One region of the Salinicola sp. 4072 genome, then DNA from elsewhere that is predicted to be linked to it. Evidence: predicted binding sites of a transcription regulator. Region 1 holds the regulator's gene; each other region holds the start of a gene.

What was found. The regulator LexA, encoded in region 1, represses DNA repair genes until DNA is damaged. The targets are predictions, from matches to a motif close to TACTGTNTANNTANACAGTA.
Region 2: a site for LexA is predicted at 1,828-1,847, ahead of recA (recombinase RecA). Genes of this name have one in related genera too.
Region 3: a site for LexA is predicted at 1,805-1,824, ahead of recN (DNA repair protein RecN). Genes of this name have one in related genera too.
Region 4: a site for LexA is predicted at 2,926-2,945, ahead of imuA (translesion DNA synthesis-associated protein ImuA). Genes of this name have one in related genera too.

What each region holds. Positions count from the first base shown of each region.
Region 1 is NZ_JAXOVV010000017.1:7,109-12,654, forward strand. It holds gene purU (formyltetrahydrofolate deformylase) at 171-1,019, shown strand; gene dinB (DNA polymerase IV) at 1,037-2,110, opposite strand; gene lexA (transcriptional repressor LexA) at 2,130-2,783, opposite strand; gene R3F72_RS12285 (TetR/AcrR family transcriptional regulator) at 3,021-3,689, shown strand; gene nagZ (beta-N-acetylhexosaminidase) at 3,777-4,793, shown strand; gene R3F72_RS12295 (hypoxanthine-guanine phosphoribosyltransferase) at 4,869-5,441, shown strand; gene ppsR (posphoenolpyruvate synthetase regulatory kinase/phosphorylase PpsR) at 5,546-5,546, opposite strand, start outside.
Region 2 is NZ_JAXOVV010000003.1:187,937-193,482, forward strand. It holds gene R3F72_RS04385 (universal stress protein) at 1-127, shown strand, start outside; gene R3F72_RS04390 (hypothetical protein) at 279-884, opposite strand; gene R3F72_RS04395 (CinA family protein) at 1,202-1,732, shown strand; gene recA (recombinase RecA) at 1,911-2,975, shown strand; gene R3F72_RS04405 (regulatory protein RecX) at 2,997-3,491, shown strand; gene alaS (alanine--tRNA ligase) at 3,942-5,546, shown strand, end outside.
Region 3 is NZ_JAXOVV010000015.1:36,636-42,181, reverse strand. It holds gene recN (DNA repair protein RecN) at 51-1,724, opposite strand; gene grpE (nucleotide exchange factor GrpE) at 1,975-2,607, shown strand; gene dnaK (molecular chaperone DnaK) at 2,776-4,716, shown strand; gene dnaJ (molecular chaperone DnaJ) at 4,816-5,546, shown strand, end outside.
Region 4 is NZ_JAXOVV010000020.1:18,472-24,017, forward strand. It holds gene R3F72_RS13510 (sodium-dependent transporter) at 1-1,326, shown strand, start outside; gene R3F72_RS13515 (PA3496 family putative envelope integrity protein) at 1,625-1,813, opposite strand; gene hexR (transcriptional regulator HexR) at 2,014-2,871, shown strand; gene imuA (translesion DNA synthesis-associated protein ImuA) at 2,998-3,684, shown strand; gene R3F72_RS13530 (Y-family DNA polymerase) at 3,689-5,230, shown strand; gene R3F72_RS13535 (error-prone DNA polymerase) at 5,227-5,546, shown strand, end outside.

The DNA of each region.
Region 1 (5,546 bases):
GCTGACGTGGCAGGCCGTGCCGGGGCGCGCCGAGCCCTATCCGTTGTGCTGAACAGGGCTCCAGGGCGTTTCCGAACCAGGGCATGTTTTCGAGTCAAAGCGTCTTTTCGAGTCAAAGCGTCTTTTCGAGTCAAAGCGTCTTTTCGAGTTAAAAAATAGTTCCGAGAGCCATGTCGCACAATTACCGTTTGATCGTTTCCTGTCCCGATCGCGTGGGCATCGTTTCGCGCGTGTCGGGCTTCATCGCTGCCCAGAACGGCTCGATCGTCGAAGCCAACCAGCATTCCGACCTGGATACGGGGCGCTTTTTCATGCGTTACGATATCCAGTCCAACGCCCTGAGCGCGGATGCTTTCCGGGCTTCGTTCGCGCCGATTGCAGATGAGTTCGAGATGGACTGGCGGCTGAGCGATTCTGCCCGCCGCCCGCGGGTGGTGATCATGGTGTCGCGGGAGTCTCACTGCCTGGTCGATCTACTCTACCGCTGGTCGGCCGGAGAGCTAGACTGTGACATTCCTTGCGTGATCTCCAATCACGAGGATCTGCGGCCGCTGGCGGCGTGGCACGGTATCCCGTTCCATCACGTGCCGGTCGATCCTCGGGACAAGGGTCCCGCCTTCGCCCGGACCGAACGTCTGATCGAGGAGGCCGAAGCCGATAGCGTGGTCCTTGCCCGCTACATGCAGATCCTGCCGCCGGATATCTGCCAGCGCTACGCCGGGCGTGTGATCAATATCCACCACAGCTTTCTACCGTCGTTCGCTGGCGCCAAGCCCTACCATCAGGCGTTCGATCGTGGCGTCAAGCTGATCGGCGCGACCTGCCACTATGTCACCGAAGAGCTCGATGCAGGGCCGATCATCGAACAGGACATCCAGCGCGTATCGCACTGCCACACGCCGCAGGATCTGGTGCGCCTGGGGCGTGACGTGGAGAAGTCGGTGCTCTCGCGGGGGCTGCGCTGGCACCTGCAGGATCGGGTGCTGATCCACGGCAACAAGACCGTAGTGTTCTCGTGATGCCTATTGCTTGAGGCTCATGGCGACACCGAGCCGGGATCGGTGTCGTCGAACAGCCCGAGCTGGCGCTGGTCCGGTTCCGGCATCAGACGTACCCCGACGCCCAGCAACCGAACCGGCCGCTCTCCCCGACGCCAGGCGCTCTTCAGCAGTTCATGGAACCGTGCGTGGACGATACCGCGAGCGCCTGTTTCCTGCGTCGTGCTGGCAAAGTCATTGAAACGAATCTTGACGAACTGCTTGGCAATGGCCGGGTCGCCGTGCCGTGCCAGGCGGTCGTGGAGCTTCTCGATTAGAGGCTCCAGTGCCTGGTGACAGTCGACGAGACCGGGAAGATCGTGGTCGTAGGTAGTCTCGACACTGACCGATTTGCGTTCGCGGGAGACGTTGACCGGCCGCTCGTCGATGCCGTGGGCCAGCTCATATAGCCTCTGGCCGAACTTGCCGAACTGATCCAGTAGCCGGTCCAGCGGCTGGGTTCGCAGGTCGTGGCAATTGGCGATTCCCATGGCATCGAGTTTGGCGGCCGTCGCCGGGCCGACACCGTGAAGCTTCTTGACGGGGAGATCGGTGATGAAAGACTCCGTTTCCTCCGGCGGGATCACGAACAGGCCATCGGGCTTGTCCCAGTCACTGGCGATCTTGGCGAGAAACTTGTTGGGCGCGGCGCCGACCGACACGACGATTCCCGTTCGTGCGAGTGCCTCTTCCTTGAGCCAGCGGGCCATCCAGGTAGCGCTGCCCTGGAACTGCGTGACCGCCGTGACGTCGAGATAGGCTTCGTCGAGAGAGAGCGGCTCGACCAGCGGCGTCAGCTCGTGGAAGATGGCCTGAATCTGTCGCGAGACTTCGCGATACTTGTTGAAGTCCGGCGATAGCACTTTCAGTTGAGGGCAGAGACGTACCGCCCGTGCCGTGGGCATCGCGGAGTGTATGCCGTACTTCCTGGCCGGATAGTTGCAGGTGGCGACGACACCACGACGATTGGCGCTACCGCCGATCGCCAGGGGGATATCTCTCAGGGCAGGATTGTCACGCATCTCCACGGCAGCATAGAAGCAGTCGCAGTCGGCATGCAGAATCTTGCGCATGAAACCGGAGGCCCGCGCCTCAATGCAGGCCGGAGCCGTTGCCGCCGCGGATGACGCCGACCCCCAACCCCTCGATTTCCAGGTGCTGGTGTTCGAGATCGACTACGATCGGCGCGAAGTCGGCATTCTCGGCGCTCAACGTGACGCGATTGCCTTCGCGCTGGAAGCGTTTGACGGTGACGTCGTCGTCTATCCGGGCGACGACGATCTGGCCGTCGCGTATCTGCTGGGTGCGGTGCACGGCAAGCAGGTCGCCGTCGAAGATGCCGGCATCCTTCATCGAGAGACCGCGTACGCGGAGAAGGTAGTCGGCACTCGGCGAAAAGTAGTCGGCCGGCAATGGACAGTAGCGATCGATATGCTCGGTGGCGAGAATCGGGCTGCCGGCCGCGACGCTCCCGATGATCGGCAAGCCGGGAGACTGGGGCTGGGACTCCGCGGGCTCGGTCTCGTTGCCATTGGCCGGCAGCCGGATGCCGCGGGACGTTCCGGGGATCATGCGGATGACGCCTTTTCGGTCCAGCGCCCGCAGGTGTTCCTCTGCAGCGTTGGGAGAGCGAAAGCCCAGGGCCCGAGCGATTTCGGCCCGCGTCGGGGGGTAGCCGAATTCGCTCATCGTCTTGACGATGAAGTCATAGACGTTTTGCTGCCGTGCGGTGAGCGGTCTCGCCATTGGTTTCTCCCGGGCCTGTGCCATCATTGTGATCGTCGATCAGGCGTGTTCATGTATACAGCCTGGAATTGTATCCAGTCATTGCCGGTGAGGGAAGTCCTTCGGCGCTCGAGTCGTCGGCGTTGCGACTTGGGCCCGACCAAATGCTGGATTGTGCCTCTTGTCGCGGAATGATTAGAATCGTAATCGTTCTAAGTTGTTGTTCTTTGGTTGCCGTTCTCTGGCGCGAGGTATGACATGGCCCAACCCGATACCGTTACGCGTATTCTCGATACGGCGGAGGTCCTTTTTGCCGAGAAGGGTTTCGCCGAAACCTCGCTGCGCAACATCACTACGCGGGCCAAGGTCAATCTGGCCGCGGTGAATTACCATTTCGGATCCAAGAAGTCTCTCATCCAGGCGGTGTTTGCCCGCTATCTCGATCCGTTCTCCGAACGCTTGAACGCGGCGCTCGACGAGCTGGAGGCCCGCTATCAGGGCAAGCAGGTACCGCTGGAAGTGCTGCTCGAGCAGCTCGCTATCACGGTTCTGGAGGTGCCCGCCGAGCGCAACAGTCTCAAGGTGTTCATGAAGCTTCTGGGTCTGGCATATGCGCAGGCGCAGGGCCATCTGCGGCGCTATATCCAGGAGCATTATGGCGAAACCTTTCGTCGCTTCGTGGAGTGCCTGCGTCTGGCAACGCCGGACCTCCCCGATGCCGAAAGGTTCTGGCGCCTGCATTTCATGCTGGGCACCGTGGTCTTTACCTTGTCCGGCCTGGATGCCTTGCGGGATATCGCCGACAGCGAGTATCAGGAGCACATGTCGGTACGGGAACTGATCCGGCATCTCCGTCCCGTGGTGGTTGCCGGCATGCAGGCACCGCTACCCGAGTCGCTGGAGAAGCTCGGTTCGGCCGCCGAGTAGGCCAATGGGCCCCAGTAGCGGGCTGCCTCTGTCATGCATCCCCCGTGTCGTCTAGAATCGGGCGCTCAATGGTCTCAGGTGTTTGCTATGACTCAACCTCTCGGTCCGGTCATGCTGGATGTCGAAGGCACTCGGCTACGTGATGAAGAGCGGCAGTTGATCTCTCGTGCAGAGGTCGGCGGCGTACTGTTGTTTGCTCGAAATGCACCGGACGTTGCCACTACCCAACGGCTGATCGGCCAGATCCGCGAATGTCGTCCCGATATCCTGGTTGCCATCGATCAGGAAGGTGGCCGGGTACAGCGATTGAAGGAAGGAGTGACACAAATTCCGTCCATGGCCACGCTGGGGCGGCAATTCGCCGAGTCTCCCGAAGCGGCGCTGACGCTGACGCAGGATACTGGCTGGCTGCTGGGTATGGAGATGGCGGCTTGCGGCTTCGATGTGACCTTTGCCCCGGTTCTGGATCTCGACGACGACCAGTCGCCGGCCATCGGTTCGCGGAGTTTTTCGCCGGATCCCGAGGTAGTGACGGCCTTGGCTGGCGCGTTCATCGAAGGGCTTCACGAGGCGGGAATGGTGGCGATCGGCAAGCATTTTCCCGGCCATGGCGGGGTGCGCCAGGATTCCCACTTCGATGTTGCGGAAGATCCGCGCTCGCTGGCGGAGCTGCGCGAGCACGATCTGATTCCTTTCACCCGGCTGGCCGGCAAGCTGGATGGCATCATGCCGGCGCATGTCATCTATTCGGCCTTCGATGATCGGCCGGCCGGGTTCTCGCCCAGCTGGCTCGGCATGCTGCGGGAGGAGCTGGGTTTCAAGGGCGCCATCTTCTCGGATGATTTGACCATGGCCGCGGCGCATGCCGCCGGATCGCCCAGCGAGCGGGCCGAGGCCGCCTGGAGCGCCGGTTGCGACATGGCCGTGATCTGCAACGCGCCCGATGCGGCGCGCGAGGTCGTTGCCGCCTGCGAAGGCCGGCAGGCCCAGCGCATCGCCAAGCTGCGCTATGCGCGCGCGCGTCCCAGCCTCGAATCGCTGGCCGCCATCTCCCGGTGGCGGCGTACCCACGTACGTCTGGAAGCGCTCAGCGAATCCGAATGACGTGCACCGTTTCTCGTTCTTCGGCGGCAGCGCTCGATGGTCTGCCGCCGCTCATTGCATGGTGAATCGTAAACGATGACTCAATCCCCACCGATCGACGCCCTGAGCTCGATGCAGGAAGTCATGGACAGTGCGGACTGTCTGATCGATCAGGCTCAGGTCGAGCGAGCGCTGGACCGCATGGCGGCCGATATCACGCGCGAACTGGGAGACAAGCTGCCGGTTTTCTACTGCGTCATGAACGGTGGTCTGATCACCACCGGGCATTTGCTGACGCGGCTCGGGTTTCCTCTGGAAGTCGATTATCTCCACGCCACGCGCTATCGCGGCGGGATGCGAGGCGGCGAGTTGTTCTGGCGGGTGTCACCGGAAGTGCCCATGGCCGGTCGTCACGTGGTGATCGTCGACGACATCCTCGACGAGGGCGCGACACTGGCGGCGATCCTGGATTACTGTCGGCAAGCTGGCGCGGCGAGCATTTCGACAGCGGTGCTGGTCGACAAGCGTCACGACCGCAAGGCATCGCCCGATCTCAAGGCCGACTATTGTGGCCTGGAAGTCGTCGACCGCTATGTCTTCGGTTTCGGCATGGACTACAAGGGTTACTGGCGTAACGCGCCGGGGATCTTCGCGCCCAAGGGGATGTGACGCGCGCCCGACCTGTTGGCGAATCGCCCGCCCGAGCACGTCGGGCGTTGCGATTTCCCAATCTCCTCTTGTTCACAATCTTCTCTTGCTCCGTTTCGGCCCGCT
Region 2 (5,546 bases), on a different contig from region 1:
CCAGCATCAGATCGACCTGATGATCATGGGCGCCTATGGCCATTCGCGGATTCGCCACCTGCTGGTCGGCAGTACCACGACCGCCATGCTGCGCCACGCGCGGACGGCAACGCTCATTCTGCGCTGATACTGGTACTGCGCTGACTGGGCACCCACAGCCGACCGATCGCCAGGACGCTCGTCGTGGCGATCGGTCGTCAGTCGCTTCGGGTATCGGTGGCCCGGGTGTTGGATCGGGTGTCGGTAGACCGGGGCGTCAGCGGATGATAGGGAATCGATCAGGCGTCGTGGCGGGAGGGTGGCGCCGGCTGGTGTTGCAGGAAGCGCGACAGCCGCTCCGCCTGGCTCTCGCCGACCTGGCACAGCTGCCAGGCGATCTCGGCGTACTGCATGAGTGTCGGCAGCATCAGTTGCAGGCGATGCGCGTCATTCTCGTGGCGCTGCGCCTCGGCATCCAGCCATTCGAAGAGTTGCGCCAGGCGGGTGTAATTCACGTCGCCCCGGCCGCTGTTGCCGCGCAGAGCATCGACCGCCAGACAGCGCATGACGCTGCGCTTGTTGGGATCGAGGCCCTCCTTGTCCAGCAACGCTTCGGCATGCTGCACGAACTGGCTCATCAACTGGGACAGTTCGGCCGCTTCCAGCTGGCGGCGCACCGCATCCTGGCTTTCGATCAGCGCCTGCTGCTGGCGTGTCAGTCCTCTCGCCAGGATCACCAGTTGCACGCAGAGCCAGCCGGCCAGTACCAGCGTCAGTAGATACAGGCCCAACGGTGCCAGCGCATCGGCCGGCAGCGGCCAGCGGAGGTCGCTGGCGAGCACGCCGCCAGCGGCCAGTGCCAGCAGCACGATGATGATCAGAGCGATGGAAATGCCAGATTTCATGCGATGTCCATAAAAGAGGGGCGTCGTCTCCATGACGCTTTATCGGCGCTGGAGGGCTATCCTTGAGCATTGTCTAAAATGGATCTTCACGTTCGTCCCGTACAGGTATTTACCGCGCATGCGGCCAACCCGGATGTGGGGTGAACCCTCGGCATTGCACGAATGTCGATTCTCCGCATACTGAATGGCAGTCGGCTTCCTGCTGTCATCCCGGTGCGGTTATCCAGAGTGCGTCGTTTCGGGAATCGTGCCGTCGGTAGGATAGCCATTGTCATTGACAGAAGCGTGTCGGGATTTAGAAGAAGGAGAAGTCGTTCATGTCACTGGAATCCACGGTGCCTTCCGAGGTCCAACTGGGATGCGATGAGCTGTCCCGGCGTCTGGGCGAAGCCTGTCTGGCTCGGGGCGTTCGGGTGACGACGGCGGAATCCTGCACCGGCGGCGGCGTTGCCAGCGCCATCACCGCGATCGCCGGTAGCTCCGCTTATTTCGAGACCGGTTACGTGACCTATTCCAATGCCGCCAAGCAGCGCCTGCTGGGGGTGTCGAGCGTCACGCTGGAGACGCACGGCGCCGTCAGCGAGGCGACCGTGCGCGAGATGGTCGCTGGTGCCTGCCATGACAGCGGCGCGGAGCTGGGCGTCGCGGTTAGCGGCATTGCCGGTCCGGAGGGTGGCAGCCCCGACAAGCCGGTGGGCACGGTGTGGTTCGCCTGGGGCGATGAACGAAACCAGCACGCACGTTGCCTCCGCTTGCCCGGCGATCGTCAGGGTGTGCGTGAGCTGGCCGTGTCGGTGGCATTGGCGGGATTGATAGAATCGCTGTCGGAAAGTGACCGTGACACATGATCCGCATCGGCGACGACGCTGGCGTCGTGGCCGTATCAGAACTTGATCGAAAAACTTCGAACGGGGATAGGCGCGCGACGGTTTTTTCGCCATACTACTGTCTAATCATACAGTATGTGAGCCGAGCGCCGTGACTGGCGTTGCCCCGTCTCACCCTGCGCATTCATAGGAGACGTTCATGGCACAGGACGAAAACCGCAGCAAGGCACTCAATGCGGCTCTGTCACAGATCGATCGCCAATTCGGCAAGGGCACCGTGATGCGCCTGGGTGACACCCCGCGTACCGCGATTCCGGTAGTGTCGACGGGCTCTCTGGGGCTGGATATCGCACTGGGTGTCGGCGGCTTGCCTTACGGCCGTGTCGTCGAGATCTTCGGTCCGGAATCCTCGGGCAAGACGACGCTGACGCTATCGGTCATCGCCCAGGCGCAGAAGGACGGCAAGACCTGCGCCTTCATCGATGCCGAGCACGCGCTCGATCCCAGCTACGCCGAGAAGCTGGGCGTCAATCTCGACGATCTGCTGGTGTCGCAGCCCGACACGGGCGAGCAGGCGCTGGAAATCTGCGACATGCTGGTGCGCTCGGGTGGTGTCGACGTCATCATCATCGACTCCGTGGCGGCGTTGACGCCGCGTGCCGAGATCGAAGGGGAAATGGGCGATTCCCACGTCGGTCTGCAGGCGCGTCTGATGTCGCAGGCGCTGCGCAAGATCACCGGCAACATCAAGAACGCCAACTGCATGGTGGTGTTCATCAACCAGATCCGCATGAAGATCGGTGTCATGTTCGGCAGCCCGGAGACCACCACCGGTGGTAACGCGCTGAAGTTCTACTCCAGCGTGCGCCTCGATATTCGTCGTATCGGCTCGGTCAAGCAGGGCGACGAGGTCACCGGCAACGAGACCCGGGTCAAGGTGGTCAAGAACAAGGTGGCGCCACCGTTCCGGCAGTCCGAGTTCCAGATCCTGTACGGCAAGGGCATCTACCACGCCGGCGAGGTCATCGATCTCGGCGTTCAGTGCAATCTGGTGGACAAGGCAGGTGCCTGGTACAGCTACAAGGGCAGCAAGATCGGTCAGGGCAAGGCCAATGCCGCGCAGTATCTCGAGGAGCATCCCGAGACGATGACCGAGATCGAAGACCAGATCCGGGCCCAGCTGCTCGCCACGCCGACGACGCAGGAAAAGGCGCCCGAGGCTGCCGCTGCCGAAAGCGACGACGCCAACGATACGTTGCTGTAAGGCTTTCCGGGAGCTTTACCGATGTTCGGTAACGGCGGCGGCGAGCCTTCCGGCGGCGCCAGGTCCCGAGAGGCGTCTCCTCGGGACATGGCCATCCAGTTCCTGGCTCGGCGCGAGTACTCTCGCGCCGAGCTGGTGAGCCGGCTGAGCGCCAAAGGCGTCGACGGCGACGATATCCATCGCGTGCTGGATGATTTGGCCGATGAGGGTCTTCAGTCCGATGCGCGTTTTGCCGAAGTCTTCGTGCGCTCGCGCATCGCGCGGGGGCAGGGGCCTGTCAGGATTCGCGTCGACATGGGACAGCGCGGCATCGCCGAACCACTGATGGTGCTGGCTTTCGAGGCGGAGTCCGCCGATTGGCAGAGCCTGGCTTGCGAGGCACTGGCCAAGCGTTTCGACGGCCCCGGTGCAACGCCACGGGAACGCGCCAAGCGCGAGCGCTTCCTTGCCGGGCGCGGCTTCGAATTCGATCAGGTTCGCCACGCCATGAGGCATGCCTGGAACGACGGAGCGTGATCTTCGGCTACTGAAATTCGGCTCTCTCGATTCCTATTTATGGGTTCGCCACCGCTCCGTGCCGCTGGTTCAAAGCGGCACGATATTTCGAATTCTCCACGGCGTTTCTCCTCGCACCACCTTTCCTCCTCGCACCACCTTTTCCTCATACGATCTCCGTATGCTTCGTCTCCAGATTTCCCACCAAACCGGCGAACCGTCTCTGGTACGTCTGATATCGCTTTCCCTGGCGGAACGCATCTGGTTCTTCGAAGACAGGCAGCGAAGAGACCGAGCTGTCGAATCCCGCCGACAGTGGCGTCGCACTCGACAGACTATTGGCCCTCCACGTTATACTAATGCGCTTTGCGATGGCCGGAGAGGTGTTGATAGCGCCTTTCCGTTGCCGGATTTTGCGTCGCCACGTGGTCTGCTAGCCGCCGTGGACGCGCCTATCGCCACGGATTGTTTATGAAAAGTGCAGATATCAGACAGGCTTTCCTGAGATTCTTCGAGGAGCGCGGACACACCATCGTGCCTTCCGCCTCCCTGGTGCCGGAAAACGACCCGACGCTTCTCTTCACCAACGCCGGCATGGTGCCGTTCAAGGACGTGTTCCTCGGTCGAGATCCGCGTCCTTACGTGCGTGCCACGTCGGCACAGCGCTGCGTGCGCGCCGGCGGCAAGCACAACGACCTCGACAACGTCGGCTATACCGCCCGCCATCACACCTTCTTCGAGATGATGGGCAACTTCAGCTTCGGTGACTACTTCAAGGCCGACGCCATCCGTTATGCCTGGACTTTCATCACCGAGGTGCTGGGATTACCCCAGGACAAGCTCTGGGTCACCGTCCATATCAGCGACGATGAAGCGGCCAGGATCTGGGTCGAAGACATCGGTGTCGATCCGGCGCGCCTGTCGCGCCTGGACGAGGACAACTTCTGGCAGATGGGCGACACCGGCCCTTGCGGACCCTGCTCGGAAATCTTCTACGATCATGGCCCCGAAGTCTGGGGTGGCCCGCCGGGCAGCCCGGAAGAGGACGGCGATCGCTATATCGAAGTGTGGAACCTCGTTTTCATGCAGTTCGACCGCGACGCCTCCGGCAAGATGACGCCACTGCCCAAGCCGTCGATCGATACCGGCATGGGCCTGGAGCGCATGGCGGCGGTGATGCAGGGCGTGCACTCCAACTACGAAATCGATCTGTTCCAGAACCTGTTGAAGGCCGCTGCCGAGCTGACCGGCCACGGCGATATCAAGACGCCTTCGCTGCGCGTCATCGCCGACCATATCCGCTCCTGCGCCTTCCTGATCGTCGACGGCGTGCTGCCGTCCAACGAAGGGCGCGGCTACGTGCTGCGCCGCATCATCCGTCGCGCGGTGCGCCACGGTCACAAGCTGGGCGCCAGCGAGCCGTTCTTCCACAAGCTGGTGGCGGCGCTGGACGCCGAGATGGGCGAGGCCTACCCCGAACTCCATCAGGCTCGCGATCAGATCGAACGCGTGCTGCTGAAGGAAGAGCAGCAGTTCGCGCGTACCCTGGATCATGGCATGGGGCTGCTCGAAGAGGCGCTTTCCACGCTGGAGGGCGATGTCCTGGCGGGCGAGACGATCTTCAAGCTCTACGATACCTACGGCTTCCCCTACGACCTGACCGCGGACGTCTGCCGCGAGCGTGGTGTCACGCTCGACGAGGCCGGCTTCGAGCGCGAGCTGGAGGCGCAGCGTCAGCGCGCGCGGGCCGCCAGCCAGTTCGGCGGCGACTACGGCGCCGCGCTCGAGCTCGAGGGCAGCACCGAGTTTACCGGTTACGACCGTCTCGAAGATTTGTCGACGGTAACGGCGATCGTCGATGGAGAGGGCAATGCCCTCGACGCGCTCGAGGAAGGCCAGAAGGGCGTCGTGGTGCTGGATCGCACGCCGTTCTACGGCGAGTCCGGCGGCCAGGTGGGGGATACCGGCTACCTGAAGGCCGGTGGCGGCCGTTTCCAGGTCACCGATACCCGCAAGCAGGCCGGGCATCATCTCCACGAAGGCGTCATGGTCGAGGGCCGTCTGGCCGTGGGCGAG
Region 3 (5,546 bases), on a different contig from region 1:
CCGGTGAGTCAGCGCCTGGCGGAGCGGCGCTGGGGCTCGCAGTGCGCGAGTCAGTGCGCCGAGTTCTGACTGGCCGCCAGCATTTCGCGAGCGTGCGCCAACGTCTGATTGGAAAGTTTGACCCCGCCCAGCATTCGCGCCAGTTCGCGTACCCGGCCAGCCTCGTCCAATTGCGCCATTTCGGTGCGAGTCTCGTTGTCATTCGAGCGCTTCTCGATATGCAGATGCTGATGGGCCTGCGCGGCGACCTGCGGCAGGTGGGTGACGGTCATGACCTGGGCATCGCTACCTAGCCGACGCAGCAGTTGGCCGACGATTTCGGCGGTCGCGCCGGAGATGCCGACATCTACCTCATCGAAGACCAGCGTCGCCAGCGTGCTGTGGCTTGCGGCTACGACCTGAATCGCCAGGCTGACGCGCGAGAGCTCGCCGCCGGAGGCTACCTTGGCCAGCGGCCGTGGGGGTTGGCCCGGATTGGCGCTGATCTGCAGGCTGACCCGGTCCAGGCCGTGAGGCTGGGGCGTTTCCAGTGGCGTGACATCGACGGCAAAGCGAGCCTTGTCCATTCCCAGAAACGCCAATTGCTCCTGAACCTGCTGGGCGAAAACCGTGGCGGTGCGCTGGCGCGTCTCACTGATCTGTTTGGCGGCGTCGCGGTACTGCTGGCGCAGGTCGTCGAGCCTGGCTCTTAGCGTTTCGAGATCGTCGTCGCCGCTATCGAGCGCTTCCAGCTCGCCGCTCAGCCGGCGGTGCAGGTCGTGCAGCTCTTCCGGCATGACGTGATGTTTGCGGGCGATGCGATGAATCTCGCCGAGCCGCTCATCGACCCAGGCCAGGCGCTGCGGGTCGAGCTCGGTCGACTCGACATAGTGGTGGAGCTCGCGAGCGGCTTCCTCGAGCTGGATCTGTGCATCGTTCAGCATCACCAGAGCCTCGGACAGGCTGCCGCGATCGCTGCCGGGCACCCGGGATAGCCGTTGGGTCGCCTGAGACAAAAGGGTCAACGCGCCGCTCTCGTCGTGATCGCAGCTGTCGGCGGCGAACTGCGCCTCGCGCAGGCTCTCCTCGAGATGCGCCAGCGTCTCCTGTTCCTGTTCCAGGCTCTTCAGCTCGTCGGCCTGCAGATCGAGCTGATCGAGCTCCTCGACCTGATAGCGCAGCAGCTGGCGCTTGGCCTGACGCTCCTCGTCGTTCTCGCTGCGCTCGCGATACTGCCGGCGCAATGCGTGCCATTGACGATGCAGCTCGCCAAGCTCGGCCACCGCCTTGTGGTGGCCTGCCGCGTCGTCGAGCAGACGACGGTGAGTGTCCTCGTTGAGCAGTGCCTGATGCGCATGTTGACTATGCACGTCGATCAGACATTCGCCGAGCTCGCGCAGATCCGCGATAGTGCAGGGCTGGCCGTTGATCCACGCCTTGGAGCGTCCGCTGGCGGTGACGACGCGCCGCAGCAGGCAGTCGTCCGTGGCGAGCTCCCGCGCCGCCAGCCAGGCCTTGGCGTCGTCGCGTTCGGTGATATCGAAGCGGGCGCTCAGGTCGGCGCGGTCGGCACCATGGCGAACGCCGCCGGCATCCGCGCGCTCTCCCAGGCAAAGCCCCAGCGCCCCGAGCAGGATCGATTTGCCGGCGCCGGTCTCGCCGGTAATGGCGGTCATGCCGGCCTGAAACTCCAGGTCCAGTGTGTCGACGATAGCGAAGTCACGAATGGCGAGTTGAATCAGCATGCTGCCTCCCGGGATCGATGGCGGCCATACGGGGTCTGTTGGGCGATCGAGATCTGGCGGTGAACGATCGGGTCATTACTGTCTGGTTGTTTATACAGTAGTCGAAAACCCCGTTCAACGGCTGTGGCGACGGCTCGAAAGATCGGTGCTTGAGATCTGAATCGATAGCCCCATATAGGCAGACAACTCCGACGCTTGTCGAATCACGCTTTGTCGAATAACCGTCACAACACCTTGCCAGGAGAGACTCATGGCTAGAGATCCGCAGAATCCCGTAGACGAAGAACTCGAGCGCGCCGAACGCGACGGCGAGCCGCAACAGCAGACCACCAACGAGGCGTTGGACGGCGACCTGGAGCAGTTCGCGGAATCGCTCGAACACGAGGCGGATGACATCGAAGGCCAGGCCAATCCCGAAGCCGAAGTGCTGGCGGCCAGGGTCGAGGAGCTCGAGCAGGCGCTGGCGGAGGCCAAGGATCAGTCGATGCGTGCCGCTGCCGAAGCCCAGAACGCTCGCCGTCGGGCAGAGCAGGACGCCGACAAGGCAAAGAAGTTCGCGCTCGAGAAATTCGTCAAGGAGCTGCTGCCGGTCGTCGACAGCCTTGAGAAGGGCTTGGAAAGCATGCAGGAGGTCGACGAGACGCACCGGGAAGGGGTCTCGATGACGCTCAAGATGCAGCTCGACGTATTGAGCAAGTTCGGCGTCGAACAGCTCGAACCGCAGGGCGAACCGTTCGACCCGCAGTTCCACGAGGCGATGACAATGGTGCCCAACCCGGAGCTGGAGCCCAACACCGTGATGGATGTCATGCAGAAGGGATACACCCTGAACGGGCGATTGATCCGCCCGGCGATGGTGGTGGTCAGCAAGACAGCAGGCTGAGACAACAGGCTGAAGAGGGCCGCTATCGGTTCGACTCGGCGCTGTATCGGAATCGTCGATGAGGACTTGAAAGGCGCTTAGCAGCCCCCACATAGCAGTCAATCGCGCAGCAAGCGCCGTCATCAAAACGAATTCAGTCGTCAACGAATAGTTATGAGGTGAGGAATTATGGGACGCATCATTGGCATTGACCTGGGTACGACCAACTCCTGTGTCGCCGTACTCGATGGTGACAAGACCCGCGTGATCGAAAACGCTGAAGGCGGCCGCACGACGCCTTCCATCATCGCTTACACCGAAGACGGCGAAACGCTGGTCGGTCAGGCGGCCAAGCGTCAGGCGGTCACCAACCCCAAAAACACGCTCTACGCCATCAAGCGTCTGGTGGGTCGCAAGTTCAAGGACGACGTCGTCCAGAAAGACATCAAGATGGTGCCTTACGAGATCGTCGAAGCCGATAACGGTGATGCCTGGGTCAAGGTCAACGACAACAAGCTGGCGCCGCCGCAGGTCAGCGCCGAAGTGCTGAAGAAGATGAAGAAGACCGCCGAAGACTATCTCGGCGAGGAAGTGACCGAGGCGGTCATCACCGTACCGGCCTACTTCAACGACTCTCAGCGTCAGGCAACCAAGGACGCGGGCCGTATCGCCGGTCTCGAAGTCAAGCGCATCATCAACGAGCCGACGGCTGCCGCGCTGGCCTACGGCATGGATCGCTCCACCGGTGATCGCACCATCGCGGTCTACGACCTGGGTGGCGGTACATTCGATATCTCGATCATCGAAGTGGCCGACGTCGACGGCGAGAAGCAATTCGAAGTACTGGCGACCAACGGTGATACCTTCCTGGGTGGCGAAGACTTCGACCTCAAGCTGATCGACTACCTGGTACAGCAGTTCAAGAGCGACTCCGGCATCGATCTGTCCGGCGACAGCCTGGCCATGCAGCGCCTGAAGGAAGCTGCCGAGAAGGCCAAGATCGAGCTCTCCTCTGCGCAGCAGACCGAAGTCAACCTGCCGTACATCACGGCTGACAACACCGGTCCCAAGCACTTGGCGATCAAGGTGACGCGCGCCAAGCTGGAATCGCTGGTCGAAGATCTGGTTCAGCGTTCGCTCGGGCCCTGCAAGACGGCCATGGAAGACGCCGGCCTCTCCAACAGCGAGATTCACGACGTGATTCTGGTCGGCGGTCAGACGCGCATGCCGATGGTCCAGAGCAAGGTTGCCGAGTTCTTCGGCAAGGAAGCGCGCAAGGACGTCAACCCGGACGAAGCCGTCGCCATGGGCGCCGCGATTCAGGGTGGCGTGCTCGGCGGTGATGTCAAGGACGTGCTGCTGCTCGACGTCACGCCGTTGACGCTGGGTATCGAGACGCTGGGTGGCGTGATGACCCCGCTGATCGAGAAGAACACCACGATCCCGACCAAGAAGACGCAAACGTTCTCGACCGCCGAGGACAACCAGACGGCCGTGACGATTCACGCGCTGCAGGGCGAGCGTAAGCAGGCAGGTCAGAACAAGTCTCTGGGTCGTTTCGACCTGGCCGACATTCCGCCGGCGCCGCGCGGTGTGCCGCAGATCGAAGTGGCGTTCGACCTGGACGCCAACGGTATCCTTAACATCACGGCGAAGGACAAGGCGACCGGCAAGGAACAGTCGATCGTGATCAAGTCCTCCAGTGGTCTCTCGGACGAAGAGATCGACCAGATGGTCAAGGATGCCGAGGCGCACGAAGCCGAGGACAAGAAGTTCGAAGAGCTGGTCCAGCTGCGCAACCAGGCCGACGGCATGATCCACGCCTCGCGCAAGACGCTCGAAGAAGCCGGCGACAAGGTCGATGCCGAGGAGAAGAGCAAGATCGAGGCCGCGATCAGCGAGCTCGAGGAAGCGCTCAAGGGCGACGACAAGGATGCCATCCAGGCGAAGCTGGATGCCTTGACCGAAGCCTCCGGCAATCTGGCCCAGAAGATGTACGCCGAGCAGGGCGAAGGTGCTGGCGCGCAGGCCGGTCAACCGGGCGACGATGCCCAGTCCAGCGGCAAGAAAGAGGATGACGTGGTTGACGCCGAGTTTGAAGAAGTCAACGACGATCAGAAAAAGCAATAACCACGACGTCTGACGTCGTGTGACCGGCAGTAGCGCGGGAGCCAGTGAAGACTCCCGCGTTGCTGTTTCCACGGCGTCGACACGGAGGCGGACTCAGTAATGTCCCAACGTGACTATTACGAAGTATTAGGCGTCGACAAGGGCGCTGACGGCAAGGACATCAAGAAGGCGTATCGCCGGCTGGCGCAGAAGTATCATCCGGACCGCAATCCGGACGACCAGCAGGCGGCGGAGAAATTCCGTGAAGTTTCCGACGCCTACGAGGTGCTTTCCGACAGCGAAAAGCGCGCCGCCTACGATCAGTTCGGTCATGCGGGCGTCGACGGTCAGGCCGGCGGTTTCGGCGGCGGTGGCTTCGGCGGCGGTGGCTTCGGCGGTGCCGGGGCCGGTGGTTTCAGCGACATCTTCGGCGACGTGTTTGGGGATATCTTCGGTGGCGGCGGCGGGCGGCGCAACCCGAACGCGCCGCAGCGTGGCAGCGACCTTCGCTACAACCTCGAACTCGATCTCGAGAGCGCGGTGTTCGGTACCACGGTCGACATTCGCGTGCCGCGGCACATCGAATGCGGGCATTGCGATGGCAGTGGCGCCGAGCCGGGCTCCAGCAAGGAGACCTGCCCGACCTGTCACGGCCAGGGCCAGGTACGGATGCAGCAGGGCTTTTTTGCCGTGCAGCAGACCTGCCCGACCTGTCACGGCAGTGGCCAGAGCATCAAGGTGCCGTGCCGCAAGTGCCATGGCGAAGGCCGCGTTCGCGAGACGCGCACGCTGTCGGTGAAGATTCCGGCGGGTGTCGATACCGGCGATCGCATTCGGCTCAACGCCGAAGG
Region 4 (5,546 bases), on a different contig from region 1:
CATGCGCAGTGGTCCTCGCGAACGGCCTTCGTTCTGGCGGCGACCGGTTCTGCCGTGGGTCTCGGCAATATCTGGAAGTTTCCCTACATGGTGGGCGACAGCGGCGGCGCCGTGTTCGTGCTCGTCTACCTGGTGTGTATCGCGCTGATCGGCCTGCCGATCCTGGTGTCCGAGTGGCTGCTGGGCCGGCGCGGGCAGTCCAACCCGATCAATACCATGCAGAAGCTCAGCCGCGATTCGAAGCTCTCGCCGGACTGGGTGCTGGTGGGCATCGCCGGTGTGCTGGGGTCGTTTCTGATCCTCTCGTTCTACAGCGTCGTCGGCGGTTGGTCGCTCAACTACACCTGGAGCACGCTGACCGGCGATCTGGGCCAGTCGAGCGGGGTCGATGTCGGTGACTACTTCACCACGCTGCTGGGCCAGCCGGGCACGCTGCTGTTCTGGCACACGATCTTCATGCTGCTGACGTTCGGCATCGTCGCCGGCGGCGTCAAGGGCGGCCTGGAGCGGGCGGCCAAGTGGCTGATGCCGCTGCTGATCGTGGCGCTGGTCCTGCTGATCGGCTTCGGCGCGACCACCGCCGGCTTCGGCGAGGCGGCCGCGTTCATGTTCTCGCCCGACTGGAGCAAGTTGAACGGCGGCGTCGTGCTCGCCGCGCTGGGGCATGCGTTCTTCACGCTGTCGCTGGGCATGGGGATCATGATGGCCTACGGCTCCTACCTGGGGCAGGAGGTCAACCTGATCAAGACGGCGCGCACCGTGGTGATCCTGGATACGGTGATTGCGCTGGGCGCCGGCATGGCGATCTTCCCGGTGGTGTTCGCCAACGGTCTGGACCCGAGCGCCGGCCCGGGGCTGCTGTTCGTGACGCTGCCGCTGGCTTTCATCGACATGCCCTGGGGGCTGGCGTTCGGCACGATCTTCTTCGCGCTGCTGACGGTAGCCGCGCTGACTTCGGCGATCTCGCTGCTGGAGCCGGTGACGGAGTTCCTGGAAGAGCGCACGCCGCTGTCGCGCCTGGGTTCGGCCTTTGTCGCGGCGCTGGCGACCTGGTCGCTGGGCATCGCCGCGCTGCTGGCGTTCAACGTCTGGTCCGGCTTCCAGCCGTTCGGTTTCAATGTCTTCGATCTGCTCGATGCGCTCACCAGCAAGCTGATGCTGCCGCTGACGGGGCTGGCCGCCATCGTCTTCACGGCGTGGTTCCTGGATAGCGAAGGCGTGAAGCAGGAGCTGGGCCTGGGGCCGAAGGGCCGGGTGCTGTGGCACTACGTGTCGCGCTATGTGGCGCCGATCGGGGTGATCGTGGTGTTCCTCAACAGTCTTTGAGAAAACGCGATAGCCGACTGCGCTAGGCTCAGCGGTGTTGAGATCAACCTTGGAATGCTCATTTACAACCTCGTAAACTGCGCTTCCTCGGTTAATCTCGCCTTGCTGAGCCGTCGCTCGTAACGGCTCTCATCGTCTTCTCTTGGAAGGCATATGTCGCAGAGCATCGCGTGACAGGTATTCACCCGCCGGGATGAATCTGACGGTCAGGCAGCGGCCGCGGTCCTCTTCGAGGGCGCGGCCGCTGGTCGTTGAGGGCCGGCGAACGGCGGGTGGCGGTGGCCGGCGGCTGCTCGTGCTATTTGGGCAGTTCGGCGATCTCTTCCGCCAGCTGGCGCTTTTCCTGGCGCTGTTCGATACCACGCCGGGCCTTGAGATAGCGAATGGCGGCCTTGCGCTTGCGTTGTTCATGTTCGCTGACTTCCAGCGTCATGAAAATCTCGAGAATGTCGCTCTTGAGGGCATGAAGGTGTTCGACGCTCTTCATGATCGAATCTCCTGGCATCCTAAGACCTGTCGGTTCGCGCCCGACATGCATACTATACTCAACTTTACAAGATGATGACGATTCACTTTTTTCATGCTTTCAACGCGCCTTGGCGGCGTGTTCCCGCCCGCGTGACTGGGGCATACTGGGCGCCTGATTCCTGACCGAGAAGATCCGATGTCGTCAACCGAGGGCCAGCCATGAGCCGTTCGCTGTTCGATGAATTGCGTGTGCACATGGATCGTCTGCGCCGCTCCGAGCAGAAGGTGGCGCGCTTCGTGCTGCGCAATCCGGAAGAGGTGATCCTGATGCGGATCACCGACCTGGCCAGCGAGGCGCAGGTCAGCGAGCCGACGGTGGTGCGCTTCTGCCGCGCCATGGGCATGGCGGGGTTCCAGGAGTTCAAGCTCAAGCTGGCGCAGATGATGGCGCGGGGAAGCCAGTACGCCCAGTTCACCATGAACGACGGCGACAGCGTGGCCGAGTTCTCCCACGGGATCTTCGACAGCACCATCGAGACGCTCGAACAGGTCCGCGATCAGCTGGACAACGAGGCGCTGGGCAAGGCGATCGCGGCGCTGGCGGTGGCCAACCGGGTCGAGTTCTACGGTTACGGCGCCTCGGGGATCGTCGCCGCCGATGCCCAGCACAAGTTCTTCCGCCTGCAGATCCAGACTTCGGCCTACTCCGACCCGCACCTGCAGGCGATGTCCGCCGCGACCCTGAAAGCAGGCGACGTGGTGGTGGCGATCTCCCAGACCGGCCGCACTCGGGCGCTGCTCGCCAGCGCCAAGACGGCGGTCAAGGCCGGCGCGACCGTGATCGGCCTGTGCCCCAGCGATTCTCCGCTGGCCCGCGAGGTGACCCTGACGCTGCCGATCGACGTTCAGGAGGATACCGAGGTCTACATCCCCATGACCTCGCGTATCGTCCATCTGCTGACCATCGACGTGCTCGCGGTGGGCGTGGCCAAGAATCGCGGCCCACAGATCACCGATCAGCTCAAGGCGATCAAGCGCAGCCTGGGGTCGCTGAGGGTTTCCAACAACGTGTCGTGACGGCTTCATGGCCGGGGAAACGCCGACTTCGCTCGACATTTTTTGCATCTCGAATACTGTATATATAGACAGTATTCTTGTTCTGAGTGACACTGGTGGCCACGTTTCACCGTCCCGGCTACCGTCATGTCGCTACTCGCTACTCGCTACTCGCTGTTTCCGATGGATATCGCTGTCGCTCCTCGATACGAGGGGTGGTCAATGAGCAGCCTGGAATCCCTGCTCGATAGCCGTCAGGTCTGGCGCGCCCAGGCCGGTGCCGATAGCCAGGGCGGCGATGCGATCGCCAGCGGGCATGCGGCGCTCGATGCGATCCTGCCGGGGGGCGGCTGGCCGTCGGCCGCGGTCAGTGAGCTGCTGTCGGCGGGCGCCGGCAACGGGGAACTGGCCCTGCTGTGGCCGGTGATCTCGCGGATGACCCGGGAAGGCCGGCCGGTGGTGCTGGTCTCGCCACCGGGCGTGCCGTATCCGGCGGCGTGGCGACAGGCGGGCGTGGCGCTGGAGCAGTGTCACTGGCTCGACGTGCAGGGCCGCGAGGCGCTGTGGGCGACGGAGCAGTGCCTGCGCGCCGGCTGCTGCGCGGCCGTCGTCGCCTGGCTGCCGCAGGCCGATAGCCGCCTCATGCGGCGGTTGCAGGTGGCGGCGGCAAGTGGCAACACGCTGGCTTTCGTCCACCGGCCGCTGGCGAAGGTGTCCGAGGCGTCGCCAGCGCCGCTCCGGTTGCGGCTGCACCGCCATGCCGAACTGGAGATCCTCAAGTGTCGTGGCGGCTTTCCGTCCGCGCGGCGGATCGCCTTCGGCGCCAGGGCGTGACGCCATGCGCTGGGTCTGCCTGCTGTTTCCGCGTCTGGCGCTGGAGGGGGCGCTGCGTCGTCGTGCCGACCCCGAGGCGCCCTTCGCGCTGGTCGATGGCCCGGCGCAGCGCCAATGCATTCGCGCTGCCAATCGCGCCGCCCGCGAGCAGGGCGTCAAACCCGGTCAGGCGCTGGGCTTCGCCGAAGCGCTGTTTAACGCGCCGCTTTTTAAGGCGCCCGGAGCCGCGCCGCTTTTTAAGGCGCCCGGAGCCGCGCCGCTTTCCAAGGCGCCCAACTCCGCGCCAGAAAACGGTTCTGAACCTGCCTCGGGCGAGCGGCTCGAGACGGCGCCGTTCGATGCCGAATCCGTCGAGCGCTGGCGGCGGCGTCTGGCGAGCTGGGCCTACGGCTTCAGCGCTCAGGTCAGCCTGCACTATCCGCACGCGCTGGTGTTCGAGGTCGCCAGCAGCCTCGATCTGCTGGGCCCCTGGCCGCGGCTGGAGGCGCGGCTGCGGTCGGAGCTCGCCGAACTCGGCTTTTCGCATCGGCTGGTGATCGCCCCCAATCCGGCGGCGGCGCGGGTGCTGGTCAATGTCCACGACGGGCTGGCGGTGGACGACGCCGGGCTGGAGCCGGCGCTGGCCGCGCTGCGCCTCGACCGTGCCGGGCTGGCGAACATCGATGCCGGCCAGGACATCGTGCAGACCCTCAAGCGTAGCGGTTTCCAGCGCCTGGGCGAGCTGTTTGCCCTGCCGCGCAGCGCCCTGGCCCGACGTTTCGGTGGCGGTTTGCTGCGTCATCTGAGCGAGCTGCGCGGGGAGTGGCCGCTGGCGCTGGATTACCATCGTCCCACGCCGCGTTTTTCCCGTACCTTCGAATTCGATCAGCCGGTGCATGCCCTGGCGGGGCTGGCCTTTCCGCTCAAGCGCCTGCTGCAGGAGCTGGCCGCGTTTCTGATGGGCCAGGACGCGGGCGTCGAGCGGTTCCGCCTGACGTTCGAACTGGAGGACGGTCCGGCGCAGGCCGTCGAGATCGGCCTGCTGGCGGTACAGCGCGACCCCGATACCCTGCTCGAGCTGACCCGTGCGCATCTGGAGCGCGTGCGCCTCGCCGGCCCGGTGATGAGCTTGACGCTCTCCGCGCCGCGCCTGTCGGCCTACGCGCCGGTCCGGCGGGAGCTGCTGGAAGGGCCGGCCCGCCAGGCCCAGGCCTGGGCGACGCTGCATCAGCGGCTGGTCGCGCGGCTGGGCGAGCCGGTACTCAAGCCGCTGGTCGAGTACCGCGAGCATCGCCCGGAAATGGCGGTGATCGACGGCGCCGGCCCACGGGCGCGTGACGCCAGCGTCGGCCCGGCGCGTCCCGGTTGGTTGACCCCCACGCCCCAGCGCTGCGATGGCGACGTGGCGCAGCTGCTGGCGGGGCCGGAGCGGATCGAAAGCGGCTGGTGGGACGGCGGCGACATCCGGCGCGACTACTATCTGGCCCAGTGGGCCGACGGCCGCCACGCCTGGGTCTGGTGCGAGCCGGGGCGGCAGGGCTGGTATCTGCACGGGTGGTTCGGATGAGCGATGGCTTTTTACAGCGGCCCGACGCTGCCGCCTCATCGCGGCCCGACGCTGCCGCTTCGGACGCCCGACAAAGCCTGGGCGCGGCACCGGACGCCTGTAGCCTAGGCACAGCTTCGGGTGCCTTTAGAGAGCCCTACGCCGAGCTGCACTGTCTTTCCGCCTTCAGCTTTCAGCGCGGCGCGTCGACCGCGGATGAGCTTTTCGAGCGCGCCGCACGGCTCGGCTACCGTGCCCTGGCGATCACCGACGAGGCCACGCTGGCCGGCATCGTACGCGGCTGGCAGGCGGCACGGGAGCATGGCGTCGCGCTAAT